DNA from 4 places in the Anaerosporomusa subterranea genome. Region 3 is predicted to be linked to each of the others. Evidence: riboswitches for the same ligand, from Rfam matches in the RefSeq annotation. Region 3 holds a riboswitch; each other region holds the start of a gene.
The links. A riboswitch is a leader RNA that binds a small molecule or an ion and turns the genes downstream of it on or off. The one in region 3 is predicted to bind cyclic di-AMP.

Region 1 (3,767 bases), on a different contig from region 3:
TGCCCACGGTAACCCTCCCTACCTATTCGTGTTCGGATTCGAGCACCTGCAAAAATAGCTTCAGTAATTCTGGATCAAATTGAGTACCCGCGCCCCGGCGCAGTTCTTCAATCGCCTCAGTCTTGCTCAGGGCATGGCGGTAGGGGCGTCCTGCGGTCATTGCCTCATAGGCGTCTGCTATCGCCAAGATACGGCACTCCAGCGGAATATCAGTATGCTGCAAACCCAGCGGGTAACCGCTGCCGTCCCACTGCTCGTGATGTTTAAGAACCAAGTCTGCGACAGGTACCAAAGCAGGAACACAGCGGGCAATCCGGCAGCCGATTTCGCAATGCTGCGCAATTTCCTGTCGCTCATCAGTCGTCAATCGTCCAGGTTTCATGACAATGCGTTCATCAAGGCCAACGTTGCCGATATCGTGATAGCGGGATAACAGGTGAAGATTCTCTACCTGTTCTGAACTTAGTTCCAAAACTGCAGCCAATTTAACTGCATATTCCTCGACTCGTTGCGGATGACCGCTTTTAAAGTAATCTCTGGCTTCCACGGATTGAAACATGCCGTCAAGAATAAACTGGCGGACGTTTTCGTCGCGCAACTGCTTTTGTCGATACATTTCGTTTTCCGCTTCGATGAATAGAGTATTCATATCAGTCGGACAACCGCGCATAGCATGACCTATCGACAGGCCAAGCCTAGCGTTTGGCAGCAGTAGATTGTATTCGTCGACCTCTTGACTGATTTTTCGGCAAATTGCTGTCAGTGTTTCATCATCTACATTTGGCAAGATCGCAGCAAATTCATCACCGCCGATACGTGCAATGTGATCCTCCGCTCGGAAACAGCGTTTGAAAAGATCAGCCACATCTACCAGTTGTCGATCTCCCTGTTCATGGCCAAGGGTGTCATTAATCAGCTTTAGTCCATCCAGATCGCAGACAACGATCCCGACAGAACATTGCTCGTCTTCGCCGAAATGCCGCATTTCCTGTTCAAATCGGCTGCGATTAAACAATCCGGTTAACGAATCATACAGATTGAGATAACGCAGTTGCTTAGCCATCATCACTCGTTCTGTCGTGTCCCGCTCAATAGCGATCAGTTCCTCACCACAGCCGGTCAACCAGACTTCCCGACCGTAGGCTCTACCATGATATTCGCCTTCATAGGTAAAACGCTGCGGTCGTCCGGTTAATAATACTTGTTCCATCGCTTGCTGGTAGCGGTCTGTAACCGACGTCTCATAAATGCTATCAATTTTCTTACCGACTAGGCGACGATCTGGCGGAGTTTGATAAAAGCCGGGCCGCGTATACAGCTCAAGAATGACACCATCTAAATCCAGCCGGGTCATCACGTCAACCGACGTTTCCAGGATGGCTTTGAATCTGGCTTCATTCAACCGGATTTGTTCTTGGGTGTTCTGCTGTTGGGAGATTTCTGTCTGTTCTTGTTTGACTGTGGCCCTCAATAGTGTGTTTTCTCTGCGTTCCCGAGCAGCCCAGCTAACACTACCAGCCACAAGCACGAGCCAAAACCATATTTCCATATCGCATTCCTTCATTCAAAATAATCGAAAAAACAATTGTGAACTTATTCGCGATTCGCAGCAATGGTTCCTGCGCCTGAACAGAAAAAAGACTGCTAGACCGTTGTCATGATCGAATACTGCCGCATACCGATGTATAACTGGGAATACCTATATCAAGTTTACATAATTAAAATTAATGACCTTTAGCGCGTTTTGCGTTTCTGCAACCGATAGTGTAGTATATGGACTACGCCGAACTTCCCAAAGGAATACGGGGGAACCAATATTAGTGGGGTGAATCCGCTATCAAGCGGTAGGGATACCTTCCGTCCCGAACCCGTCAGCTAACCCCGGAGGCGATTAGAAGGAGGAAACAGAATATGAACATGAAAGTGTTTAAACGTACAATCGTAACTATGATGGCTGTTGTCACACTGGCAACTAGCTTGATCACACCGGTACTCGCAGCCGCGCCAGCCAACTATAAACAAGCGATCGATATTGTTGCGACCGCATACGCGCCAGGCCCTCACGATAACGGTAAATGGGGCAACCTGACCCACATCGGCACCCAGGTGCGTCCTGGCATCATTGCCGTCGACCCGCGCATTATCCCGTTGAAATCGAAGGTGTATATTGAGTTTCCCGATGGCACTGGCAGGTATGCCATTGCTGAGGATACCGGTGGCGCAATCAAAGGAAATCGTATCGATATCGCAATGTGGACAGTTGATGAAGCATACAAGTTTGGCATGAAAAACGTTAAGCTGTATGTAGTAGAATAGTTCTTAAAAAAAACACCCCGAGAGTCAATTGAACTCTCGGGGTGTTTCTGCGCGTTACTATTTAAACACAAAAATATCCAATAGACTCAGTACGATTTCAAACGCGATCAAGAGAATAACTGCCCATTCGAGCCGAGTGCCACGGCTGGCGTGAGCCAGACCGGAAAACACCTCGGTGATATCTGTTAAGACTTCTGCTTTTTGGCGAATCTTCTGGTAGCGCTCTGATACCTCAAATAACCGTCCCATTTCGTCATACAATCGACTAGCTTCCGCATTGTTCCACGTAATATCCGGTTTATCGAGTAACATGATGTATGACACCATGTTCAGCTTAAAACCGAAGATCTTTGCCGATAGCTTGGCCAAACGTCGGTCAGACATATTTAAATTACCCATATGCAAAAATGTAACGATTTCTTCTATTTCATCTAACAGACGACTAATGTCGACCTCGATTTTTTCTAGTGCCACCGACCTTGCCAACATAGTCGCGACGATTTCGCGGTGATAGCTTTCTTCCTGCGCGATTAACATCCGGTCATTGCTTACATAGGGCATGTCTGCTTCAGTCAGATCTGTCACTGTTTCGAGAATGTAGTCGTCAACATATTCGAAGGCTCCTGTTGTCAAACTCTTTTCAATCTTCCGCAGGTAATTTACAACATCCATCATTTCGTGATGTTGAAAATTCAAAAAGACTATACTGCCAAAATGGTACAGATATACTCTCTTTCCCTCCGATTGACGAGTGATTCCCTCCAGTGATTTCCCAGCAAGAATCAGCGTCTCCTCCCAGCGGAATTGTCTATTGATGCCAAAATGCTCGGCAATTTTATTTAGATCGATTTCATTGGCCAGCACGACCGCTTTAAATTCTGACTGCATAAACAGCCTCCTAGCTTGCTCTTTTATCCAAATTATAACAGAAAAAGCAGAATACTTCCATCGCCTGGTTGCCATGCATGTCCCGGTCACCGTTCATTCATTTTACAGACTCACAAGCAAGGAGTATACTAATGGTGCATACTGGTAACGAACGGAGGGATTATCTTGAACCTGGAAAAAGCAGTAGAACTGCAGCGAGACGCGCTGATTAAATCAACGCAGGAGATTCTCGCTATTCGAAGCGTAGAGAACAATGCAGTCAATGGCAGCCCCTTTGGCGAGGACGTTGGCCTGGCGCTCGACCGCGCGTTGCAGATCGCGAACAGACTCGGATTTCGCACTGTCAATCTAAATGGCTATGTCGGCTATGCGGAATATGGCAGCGGCGAAGACTATGTTGCCGTTCTGGGACATCTTGATGTAGTGCCTGAAGGCAGCGGCTGGACGTACCTGCCGTATGGCGGAGAAATTCATGACGGCAAACTGTATGGTCGCGGTTCGACAGATGACAAAGGGCCGACGATGGCTGCCTTGTTCGGTCTAGCTGCTATCAAGGATCTCAA
Region 2 (3,767 bases), on a different contig from region 3:
TATTCAGCCTCCATTACAGTATGTCGTGTTCTCACAGTGTTCGCATTCGCCCTCACTCTTGAATGGCAATAACCCGCTTAACGAAAAAGAACAGTGCAGCCACATTCACTATCAAAAGCAGCCCCATCATTATTGGACCCCTCCTAGTTTTTAATCTATAGTCAGTATAGCGAAAGAATATAGGTTTCTTATGAATGAATTATGAAGATTGCGTGAATATAGGTTTTTTTTCAAAAAAGTACTGATTTAGGAGAGTATAAGGAACTTAGATCTTCTAACCTGTATTGATCGAACAATAGACGGCATCTCTGGTCTAGCTATGTTAAAGAAAACAGCCGAACATCCATCCGACGAGGGGGCTTGTTCGGCTGTCTTTAAACTGCTAGCCATGGTGGCCGGAATGAGCAGAGCCATTATCTGCTGGTGGTTTTTGCTGTTCTTGGTCAGCAGGTTGATCAGTACTCTGTGCTGCGGCGAATGCCGGCGTCATTACCGGACTTACGACCGTACCAAGAACGAATGCAACCATAAGACTAGCAAAAACGAATTTAGTGAACATCTTCATAAACAAACCTCCCTAAGAGAATATATTTAAGTTTTAACTCTATGTACTCTATACAGCAATATCGATTTCCCCGCCCAGATTTGGTTCAAGGTTTTTAGGGGTTCCCTTGCTGGCTAGGGTTGTCTTTCTGTTTTCGCTATCTTTATTCATAGCGCCGCTTGCCATCTGACTGTGCTGACTGCCACTGCAACCTGCCATACCAGACATGCCTGCACCACCAGCTACTCCGCCCATGTTCATCTCGCATTCACCTCCTGATAGAGAATATGGCTCATTATAACAGGGAAAAGTGAATAACTAATGAATTTTGGAAGAGTATAATCATTTTCTTTTTAACCGAATTCGTTTACCCGATAACCCTCCTGGCCCCCACATACCGTGAGCTCCAGTAAGGACTGCTCATACGATCAATTGCTATACCCCTACTTGATGTGGCACTGATAAAATTGCCATCACCAAGATAAATTCCATTGTGAGATGGCCCGGGCTCATAGGTACTGAAAAACACGAGATCGCCCGACTTTAGCTGATCATAACGTATAGGAATTCCTACTTGAAATTGGACATCGGCAGTCCGTGGTAGCGAAATTCCACTGGCACGGAACACATATTGAGTAAAGCCTGAACAATCAAAGCCCGCAGGAGAGTTTCCACCCCACAGATAGGGTACTCCAATGAAACGCTTAGCAAATGAAAGGATCCCGTTTGCGTTTAACCTGCGACTAAAACTTCGGTTTACACCAGCACGGGAGGCACGCAGCGCTTCCCAGGTCTCAGCCCCAACGATATCATCTACCTCTAAACCAACTGACATTTGGTACTGCTCGACTGCCTGTTGGGTTTGGATTCCGTAAACACCATCAACCTCACTAATCTCATACTGCATTTTCTGTAGTTGTTCTTGCAGAATTCGAACCTCTGAACCCGAGTCACCAGGTTTCAAGCTGGCGGCGCTTGCGACCGCCAAGCTTCCTAGCTGAATCGTCAGCGCAAAATAAACCAGTATCCAACTTGCTCTAAAAAGGACTTTCAATTGAATCCGCCTTTCTCTGCCTTCGAGGTTAGCTGTCGGGTTAGGGCCAAAGGCTGACCCCGCATGGTTCCATGCTTCACCCCAATGTTGGTTCCCCCGTACCTTTCGGATTCGGCATTGTTAAGATTTTGGAAACGATTATGGCTTAAGCCAAGGGATAAAGCGTGGCGTCCTCGCCGCGTACTCGATATACTCATCACCGAACTGTTCAATGGCTTCTTGTTCTTCCCGCTTGGAAAGCCATAGATACATACGAACCAGTACGGGGAACATTAATACTGTCAGTATCGTCGGCCATTGAATTAAGAATCCTAGCATCATCGCGATAAACGCAACATACTGAGGATGCCTAACATATTTGTATGGCCCTGTCATCGCAACTGAATTATTCTGTTGTGCTTTGTGCAAATAGCGCCAAGTGAACCCTAAGAAGATTAGCCCGCCTGTAATGAACACTTCACTAACGGTGTGAATCCAACTGGTGTGGGGATCACCTGTCATCCCTAAGAGGGTGTACCATAAATGTCCGCCACCATGAGAAAAGTTTAGTTCTGGAAAATGTGTTCCCAACCAACCGGAGAGAAGATAGATCGTGAGCGGAAACCCATACATTTCCGTGAATAACGTGATGATAAACGCGGAAAACGCTCCAAAGGATCGCCAATCCCGAACGTTGCGCGGCCGGGTAAAACTCAGTGCAAAAATAATAAAGATTAACGAATTAACCACTACAGCGCCCCAAAGGCCATAACCCCACATGACAGCCACTCCTTATTCATCGTGTTATATCAATTGGCTGTCATCTATCTATTCAGACAACCAAGCTATTGTAAAAAAGGGACCTAGTAAAAGTGCTACTAGGTCATTTACTACTGAGGAGGTGGTGTTAACCACCCATGTATACTTTAACAAACAAGTATTAATATCTGATGAATATGATGTGAATAAGTCATGAATTTTTTCCGTCATTGCATTAAAATCAACAGTTCTCCTGATATGTAGTTCAAGAATTATTCGAGATATGCCAAGAAAGCCGGCAGGCACATAGCAAAGCAGCCCTACTAAAAGGGCTGCTTTGTTGTGTCACTATATCGAACTCTCGTTTGGGCAACAGGATAAACAACAACTCTGATATTTCCGCCTTATCTATTTCTATGCAATATCCAGTTCCTCAGCCTCTGACCTGGCATAAGCCGACCGATCAAACTCACCTGCATTATCAGCTATTACCAACGATGCTACAGTAGTGCCTGATGCATTGACAGCCGTACGGGCCATATCAACAATCGGGTCAATGCCAAGCACAATGGCCATTCCTTCAAGAGGAAGCCCCAGACTGGCTAGTACCACCGTCGTAGAGATCGACGCAGGTCCCGGAATACCTGCCGTTCCGATCGAGGCTATTGTAGCAGAGGCAACAATCAGAAAATAATCAGCAATTGTTAGTTCGATACCAAAAACACGAGCTACAAAAACCGCTACAATAGCTGGCCATAAACCACCGCAACCATTCATATTCATTGTAGCACCTAAGGGGGCCACAAAGCTGGCTACTTTCCCTGATACCTTTAATCGTTTAGTAATGACCTCTAAATTCACTGGCAAGGTGGCATAACTACTGCGCGTCGTGAATGCTACCGCTAGCACCGGATAAATTTTTCGCAGAAACTGGAGAGGATTAACCTTGACTACAAAGGCAACTAAACTGCCATAGGTAATTAGCATATGAACGGCGCAGGCAATATACACCGCTACAATCACTTTCCCCAAAGGTAATAATGTGGCTAACCCATATTTGCCAGACATAGTTACCATCAAACCAAACACACCGTAGGGCGTAAAACGGACAACCAGTCCAGTAACCCGGAACATCACCTTGGTAAAGGAATTAATAAATTCTTTAACCGGTCTCATACTCTCCGGTGACTTGGCACTCTCGATAATAATTGCAACAGCGAAAAATAATGCAAAAACAATAACTGGTATGACTTTGCCATTGGCCATTTCCGCTACCGGATTGGCAGGCACCAAGTCTAAGAGTACCTTGCTGAAGGCCGGAACTTCACGTGCCTTAAATGAAGCATTGGCTGTAAACTGCACGCCAGATCCAGGATCGAGTAGTAAAGCAACGCCTAAGCCAATGCTGGCGGCTATTGCAGTAGTTACCAA
Region 3 (3,767 bases):
AGCAGAACGACACATCGCGGAATTCAACCAACCCATGACCTTTTGGCGCCTCCATCCCACCGTCAAAAATAGTTCGCGGTTGGGATTCGAATTGTTGAATGCGTTCCCAGGCAACTGTTCCCATGCGTAAACTTGTTGCGGCTTGCGCGATCTTTCGCATGGGGGCGGGTACATTAATAATATATACTAAAAAGGCGAACATGCCGCCAATGGTTAACTCTCCATCAATAACTTCCCTGCCGCCAAACCAAATAATCACTGTCAGGCCAATCGCAGCTAAGAACTCGACGAGCGGCACCAGGACGGCGTTTAGGCGTTGCATCTTTAAAAATTCCTCAGCTGCTTGGTGAATTCTCTGACTGAATTTACGGTATTCGTACTCTTCACGACTATAACTTTTAACAATGGTGGCAGACAGCAACGTTTGATGCAAAAAACTGGCTACTTTAGCCAAAGAGTCTTCCATCAGCATACCAATTTTGGCTGTTTTCTTATTGAAATAGCCGACAACAAGAAAGATGAAAGGCAAGGTTGCAAAGGTCACCAGTGATAATTGCCAGTCAAAGTAGATCATAATTGAAAGAATGGCAAGTACGTTCAAGGTTTCGATAAAAAATTCAGGTATACTCACAGACACGGCCTGTTGAATCAATGTCAGGTCATTGGAGAACAACGAAATCACTTCGCCTGTCTGGTTGTTGACAAAATAGGCATAATCCTTGGACTGAAGTTTAACGAACATTTCTTGACGCATGCGCTCAATCAGTCGATTACCGACCTTGGCCATCAAATACCCATACACATAAGAAAAAATGCCGCGCAGCAAATATAATACGACAATGCCAGCTGTGATAAAGTGCAGTTGGTACAAGTCTCCATCAGCCAGGACATTGTCAATCAGCAGTTTAATAATAATTGGCGCTGCCAGTCCTGCCACACTGGCCATAAGGAAACTAGCCAAAGCAATAACTACTTTTGGCCAAAAGGGCAGGATGAACTTTTGCCAATAGAATGTATACATAAGAGCCCTCGCGATTCTGCTGAATCAAAATAGAAAAGGAAAAGAAAACCAGGAAGGCGTTTGCCCGCCTTCCCTTCGTGTGCCGTATGGCCTTTACCAGTCTTCTTACAGTACGCGCCTTGCACCAACATAACGCGGGCCCCAGTACGAACTGTTTAACCGATCAATGGCGACGCCGCGACTGGAAGTCGCGCTGATAAAATTGCCGTCGCCAATGTAGATACCGCTATGCGACGCTCCAGAAGCATATGTCGTAAAAAACACCATATCCCCCGGCTGCAGCCTGCTTAGCGAGACTGCGCGGCCAACTTCAAACTGGTCATCAGCCGTTCTCGGCAGAGCCACGCCAACTGTGCGATACACATGGCGGGTAAAGCCGGAGCAGTCAAAACCATCTGCAGTTGTGCCGCCAAATACATACGGAACACCCAAATACCGCATGGAAAATTGAATGACTCGTCTGACTGCTACAGTGGACGAATCGCGGCTTACTGCCGGTATATCGCGTCCAAGCAGCATTTGATAAGTTGTCGGGCCAACCACGCCGTCTGGCGTCAGACCTTTGTCCTTTTGGTAAGCCTTCACTGCAGTCTCGGTGGCAGGGCCGAAGTCACCATCAGCGCTACCAATCTCATACCCCAGTGACAACAACCGCTTCTGAATCAAAACAATTTCCTGCCCTTGGTCGCCTTCCTCATAAAAATTCGAGGCCGACGCGACGTTTAGAAACGTCAAACTGAACAAAACGCACAACAAAAAGACTACCTTTTTCAAATGTCTGCCCCTCTCGAAGCCTCCGAGGTTAGCTGACGGGTTAGGGTTAGAGGACCCCTATTCCGTTTCCGGAATTTCACCCCTGGTTTGCGGTTCCCCCGTACCTGAGCTGGATTCGGCTTTATCATGCTCTAATCATTTTAAATTCGATTCTGGCTTGCAAAATCCTGCCTTGTGTTCTAAAAAAATGGCAAGTACCATTCGACTTAGATTGTACCCATTTTTCAGTTGATCAACCCTCTTGACTGACGCGGATATAGCGATTCAGCATCTTGGCATAACGCCAGTCTGTCTTACCTTCGTTATCTGCAAATTGGCTAAGAACAGAGTTGAGCTCATCCGCATAGTGAACAATGAAACTTTCCTTTGTCACACAAGCGACTGGCGCGCCATTCTCCACTTTCCCATGATGTGACAGCAGGATATGCAATAGCGCTTGGGCATCATCTGGCGGGAAATCCTTTTGATTGGAAATCGTACGTTCCACAAGCATAGCCCCTAAGGAAACATGACCGATCATCCTGCCAATATTAGTATATTCAAACCCCATGCCACTTGACAACTCTTCCAGTTTACCGATGTCATGTAACAGTGCGCCGGTAACCACTAAATCGACATCTACATTGCCGGTTTCAATCGCCATACCTTTTGCAAGCCGAGCGACATCAACCGAGTGTTCCAGCAAGCCGCCGATATAGGCGTGATGCAATCTCATCGCAGCAGTGTGCTTTACATACGACGCGTAGGTTTTGCCTGATAAAATTGCTCTCAACAATTCCTGCAAATGGATTTTTGATACTCCTGCTATCAAGCCTTCGAGTCGTCCCTTATATTCCTCAATATCTTTTGGTGTATAGGGCAAGAGATGACTCAAGTCATCGTCGTCGTTCACCGGCTCAGCCCGGCGCACAAGAACTTGCACAGCTCCGTCAGTACTATAGCGGTCAGCCTGGACGACACCAAAGATGACCATGGGCGTGGCTCCATTGACTTCCTTAAGCAGCTCAACTGTTTCTCGTTCAAAGCAAATAAAACTCAGCGTCCCACTGTTATCTTCTACTGTGCCACGGGCAAATACACCGCCATTTGACGACTGCCCTGCCTTCTGCAAACGCATGAGCACACTATGCCGGATTTCATCCCCAACCCGAAATTGCGCCAACAAATGTAACAACCCCTATTCTGTAAACTGAATTATAGGGTTCGCCCGCTAGTTGCGAGATTCCTGCAAGAGAATACAAAAAGGCGCATCCAAAACGAATGCGCCTGATACTTCTTCGATGAAAGAAATGCATGAACCTTATAGCGAGAGATTAGGGCGACAATCAGTGCGATGGCGATAGCGAGAAGAACTAGCAGTAACGGACCTTGTACCATCTTAACGCCTCCTCTTTCTCTTGACTCTCATCCAGGGCAAGACTCTACGCCAGGTTCTACTCTCCTTTACGCTTTTATTCATTAGTTTAAAATAAAAATAATCCTCCATATTGGAGAATTATTTTGGTATTCTTTTCTATAGAGACCAAAAAATGTCTTTCGAAGGCGAAGAAATTATTGGTACATTCCATTCTTGCTTTTCGGAATAGGTGGCCAAGTACTTTGCCAAATAGGGTATAACCGGATACTCTGTCGCAAAGTGTCCCGCGTCAACCATAGCCAACTCTTGGGCTATAGCTTGCTGCGCTTCATGGTACTTGAGATCACCGGTGACAAAGACATCGGCCCCCGCTTGTTTTGCCTGGGCTGCAAAGCTTGCCCCGCTGCCGCCGCATACTGCTACCGAGCGGATTAAAGCATCTGGCCTACCAGCCACTTTTATTGCACTGACAGCCAAACGATCTTTGACCATTGCCGTGAATTGGCGCAAGCTCATGGACTGGTCTAAAATGCCGATTCGCCCCATACCAAAGGCAGGCCCCGTATTCTCAAGAGCATACAGGTCATAGGCAACTTCTTCATAGGGGTGGGCGGA
Region 4 (3,767 bases), on a different contig from region 3:
TCCGCTTTCCTCTCATCTCCCAGAACAACGTTCTGTTGGAATTAGCACCACTGCATTGCTGCCGGTTGCTGGGTGTCATCGGGCCAGTCCCTCGACCTCTCTTGATAAGAGTTTCCTTATTCAATTGTAAAGATAATAGCATCAAAAGCTCCGCATTGTCAACTCATTTTTTGACGTTCTTGCAGATATAGCGAATACTTAGCGGAAATAATGCGCAGAGCATTGATGATCGCTTTCTTAGCAGCTCCTTGGTATTGTAAGTTAATTTGTTCAATCAGGGCTATATTGTCATTTTGGATGTTTTTTCCTACCAACATTGCCAATACGAATCGTTCTGAAAGGCGTGTTGAAAGAGTACAATCAGCTTCGATGATTGTACCTGTACGTATATCAATCAGCACCACTAACGCCATCACTTTATATACCTCAGCGGAAACCGTTCCGCTGGGAAGTTTTGCATAACCGGAAAATAACACAATATTCTCGTCAACCATAAATTCTTCAATATCCTCCTTATCCAACAATGCTGAAAAACCTAGTTAGACCGGTGAAAAGCCCATATGCCGCCTTTTTAATAAAATCGGGTTGTTGCAATTTAGCTTCCTCAGATGGGTTAGAAATAAAAGCGACTTCAGCAAGGACAGCCGGCATGGTTGCGTGCTTCAACACATAAAAGTTGTTCTCACGAAAACCGCGATCCGGTAAGTTAATTTGCTCAACAAGTGACTGTTGGATCTTTGACGCGAGCAGCTCCCCACGAACCAACTGCGGTGCGAAATACGTTGTCGTTCCTTTAGCCGTTGAATCGACGAAAGAGTCAATATGAACGCTGACAAACACATCAGCGCTAGCTTTGTTGGCAATATTTACTCGAGACTGTAGTTCCTGGGCATCAGAGGCTTGTCTGCTATGTACATCGCGATCAGTAGTTCTGGTCAGGATAACAACTGCGCTCTTGTCCTCTAGCAGTTTTCGCAATTCGGTACTGATTGCCAATGTCACATCTTTTTCCGCAAGACCGCTTTTACCGATAGCGCCAGGATCGCTGCCACCATGACCCGGATCTATAACTATGGTTTTTCCTTTTAATACGTTTTTTACGCTAGTTGTCTCGGTTTGCCTAGCACCTTGAACTGGCACAGCGCGGTTTTCAGCCGCAAAACAAATGGCTGGCAACATAAAAATAATCAAAACTATCAAAATCGCCGTTCTTCTCTGCAAAGCTTGTCCGCCTTTCTCGCCTCCGGAGTTAGCTAACGGGACAGGGTTAAGGCTAAACCTAGCGCTTACGCTTTTCACCCCGTAAAATGTTACTCCGTACCTGTTGGATTCGGCGTTTCAGTTAAATGACATGCCTTTGATTATAGCAGAGAAATGTGTCGACTTTATGACAATCTGCTGACAACAATTCTTAGTTTAGCGATCACTCCTTATTAGTATAAAAATTATTTAGATATGTATCCTTCTATATATATTAGCAATACTTGCTTCCCAGTGTCCACCATTTTTAGGGCACAAAATGGAATCCTAAGGATAGACTCAAATAATACGCGAATACTAGGGTGCAAATGGGTATTGGGAGGAATGGCCATGAACGGTTTATCAAAGTTTTTGCTGTTAGGACTAATAATGATCCTTATTACAGCCTGCGGCATGCAGCCACAGCAAAAACCGCAAAATCAACCTAAGACTGCGGATCAACTTCAACAGTCACCGATACTGGATAAAATACAAGACCCTGAAATGCAAAAAAGAATGATTGCAGTGATGAACAAGCCGGAAGCGCGAGCTTCAATGGTCAAAATGATGTCAGATCCTGAACTGAGGCAAACCATGAAAGATGTACTGGCCGATCCAGCGATGAAACAAACGGTTCAAGAGATTGTTCGCGACCCGCGCATTAAGCCGACAGTGCAAGAAGCCCTGAAATAAGGGAATTAATACTATTGAATAAGAAAGGGATATTCAAAGCCGGAGAGGCTTGAATATCCCTTTTCTGCTTCAATTACAAATGGCAAGAATCAAGTTGCCGCATTTTGTGAATCATTAAGCCCCAATCATTTGCTTTGCGATGTCAGCGGCAACGGCGGCATCAGGCGCGTATGCATCTGCGCCGATAGCGTTTGCGAATGACTGCGTCAGCGGAGCGCCGCCAACCATTATCTTAACTTGATCGCGAAGTCCAGTTGTCGTCACAGCCTCAATTACGACCCGCATTTCAGACATTGTCGTTGTCAACAGTGCGGCCATAGCGATAATTTGCGGCTGATGCTCAGTAATCGCCTGAACAAAGGTCTTTTCATTCACATCGACTCCCAGGTCGACTACCTCAAATCCTGATCCGACAAACATCATATTGACTAGGTTCTTGCCAATATCATGAAGATCGCCTTTGACGGTACCCAAAACGACCTTGCCGATCGGTTTGACGCCAGCGGCCAGCAAATGTGGCTTAAGAACCCGCATACCTGCATTCATCGCTCGAGCCGCAATCATTACTTCCGGCATGTACACTTCTTCGTTTTTCCACCTTTGCCCCATCACGTCCATACCATGAAGCAATCCTTCATGCAAAATAGTTGACGCTGAAACTCCGCCGTTCAAGGCCTCTTCAACCTTTTCAGTCACTGCGTCAACATCGCCCTCCTGCAGAGACTCAGAAATGACATTCAATATCTCACTCATCAAAGTTCCTCCTCTTATACCTGCTATTTTTACTTTAGATCATATTTCGCCGGGTCATATTTTTCCGACTTGCAACTTTCAGTCATTTCTCGAATAAATGCCTCTTCATCATTTGTAACCTTTGATAACTGGGCCTGGATTTTATCCAGCCATCTAATTTCTTTAGGATCAATAATTAAATTTCCTGCATTGGCGGCTTGCTTCAGTTCGTTCACTGCGGTGAGACCTGCGATTTTTGTTCTCTCGAAATGACTGCCTCCCTGAACAATTGCTTGGGAAATGCGGAACGCCACATCAGGCCTTAATACATAGGCCTGCGGATCAAGAACGCTATCTGAATCAGTCAGCCAATCCCGCAGCAGACGAGCATGAGAGATGCCTGATTTCGCCGCAGTGTTCATCAGTCTGCAGTCATATATAAGCTGTTCCAGAGAAACAGTCGGAGCCATACCGCCTAACAGCTTTATGTTTTGCACAGATTCATTGCTCCAAAGATCTGCAGTAGCGGCGGCAATGTTGCCCACATGGCTGAGATGAGCGCAAGCACTGGATTTTCCCTCCATAGCAATAGGAGTGCCGGTGATAGCTTTTATATAGACTCCCTCGTAGCCACAATCCTTGTGAGGTCCTACTGCTCCTCGCTCTAAGGCGACGAGACTGCGCACAACGGTCATCACTCTAACCACAGCTGCAAATGTCTTAGGCACATAGCGTTTGTCTGCAAGTACCATCGCGGTGTTGCCAAAACCGCAGGCAGTATCGCCAGCTGCAATAGTACCAGTTTCTGCGGCAATTCTAACGATCGAATCCCACAGTTTTGCCATATCCCGGGTTCCTAAGACACTAAGCGCGAATAATGATTTAACAATATCACAGTACATGACTGCATCATCATGGATATCCTTGCCGCCGATAGATTCGATAGACAGCAGCTCCGCTCCTTCCTTGGCGCAGCCTGCAAAAGTTTGCATAATCGCATCCCAATGCGAACCCCGCCACATGTGAGGTGATCTCTTGTCTTCGCGAATGTCTACCGGTGTAATCCGCAGTACGCTGCGTAGTCCGTGTTTCTGCTCGTAATC

Region 1: it holds a riboswitch for cyclic di-AMP, as region 3 does, so the genes downstream of both, AXX12_RS02605 (3D domain-containing protein) here and AXX12_RS04325 (C40 family peptidase) in region 3, are expected to answer to the same signal.
Region 2: it holds a riboswitch for cyclic di-AMP, as region 3 does, so the genes downstream of both, AXX12_RS16990 (C40 family peptidase) here and AXX12_RS04325 (C40 family peptidase) in region 3, are expected to answer to the same signal.
Region 4: it holds a riboswitch for cyclic di-AMP, as region 3 does, so the genes downstream of both, AXX12_RS17440 (N-acetylmuramoyl-L-alanine amidase family protein) here and AXX12_RS04325 (C40 family peptidase) in region 3, are expected to answer to the same signal.

The regions. Positions count from the first base shown of each region.
Region 1 covers NZ_LSGP01000006.1:99,223-102,989, forward strand. The annotation lists gene addB (helicase-exonuclease AddAB subunit AddB) at 1-7, opposite strand, end outside; gene AXX12_RS02600 (HD domain-containing phosphohydrolase) at 23-1,549, opposite strand; cyclic di-AMP (ydaO/yuaA leader) riboswitch at 1,772-1,906, shown strand; gene AXX12_RS02605 (3D domain-containing protein) at 1,912-2,316, shown strand; gene AXX12_RS02610 (RMD1 family protein) at 2,374-3,204, opposite strand; gene pepV (dipeptidase PepV) at 3,370-3,767, shown strand, end outside.
Region 2 covers NZ_LSGP01000026.1:36,928-40,694, reverse strand. The annotation lists gene AXX12_RS17005 (TolC family protein) at 1-1, opposite strand, end outside; gene AXX12_RS17000 (hypothetical protein) at 383-565, opposite strand; gene AXX12_RS16995 (hypothetical protein) at 614-805, opposite strand; gene AXX12_RS16990 (C40 family peptidase) at 912-1,598, opposite strand; cyclic di-AMP (ydaO/yuaA leader) riboswitch at 1,601-1,725, opposite strand; gene AXX12_RS16985 (methyltransferase family protein) at 1,737-2,357, opposite strand; gene AXX12_RS16980 (dicarboxylate/amino acid:cation symporter) at 2,751-3,767, opposite strand, start outside.
Region 3 covers NZ_LSGP01000013.1:158,836-162,602, reverse strand. The annotation lists gene AXX12_RS04330 (ABC transporter ATP-binding protein) at 1-1,021, opposite strand, end outside; gene AXX12_RS04325 (C40 family peptidase) at 1,127-1,795, opposite strand; cyclic di-AMP (ydaO/yuaA leader) riboswitch at 1,799-1,926, opposite strand; gene AXX12_RS04320 (3'-5' exoribonuclease YhaM family protein) at 2,028-2,960, opposite strand; gene AXX12_RS04315 (hypothetical protein) at 2,990-3,172, opposite strand; gene AXX12_RS04310 (Nif3-like dinuclear metal center hexameric protein) at 3,309-3,767, opposite strand, start outside.
Region 4 covers NZ_LSGP01000026.1:125,202-128,968, reverse strand. The annotation lists SAM riboswitch class I at 10-111, opposite strand; gene AXX12_RS17445 (DUF3870 domain-containing protein) at 159-494, opposite strand; gene AXX12_RS17440 (N-acetylmuramoyl-L-alanine amidase family protein) at 514-1,221, opposite strand; cyclic di-AMP (ydaO/yuaA leader) riboswitch at 1,225-1,346, opposite strand; gene AXX12_RS17435 (hypothetical protein) at 1,591-1,932, shown strand; gene AXX12_RS17430 (cobalamin B12-binding domain-containing protein) at 2,047-2,685, opposite strand; gene AXX12_RS17425 (methyltransferase MtaB domain-containing protein) at 2,715-3,767, opposite strand, start outside.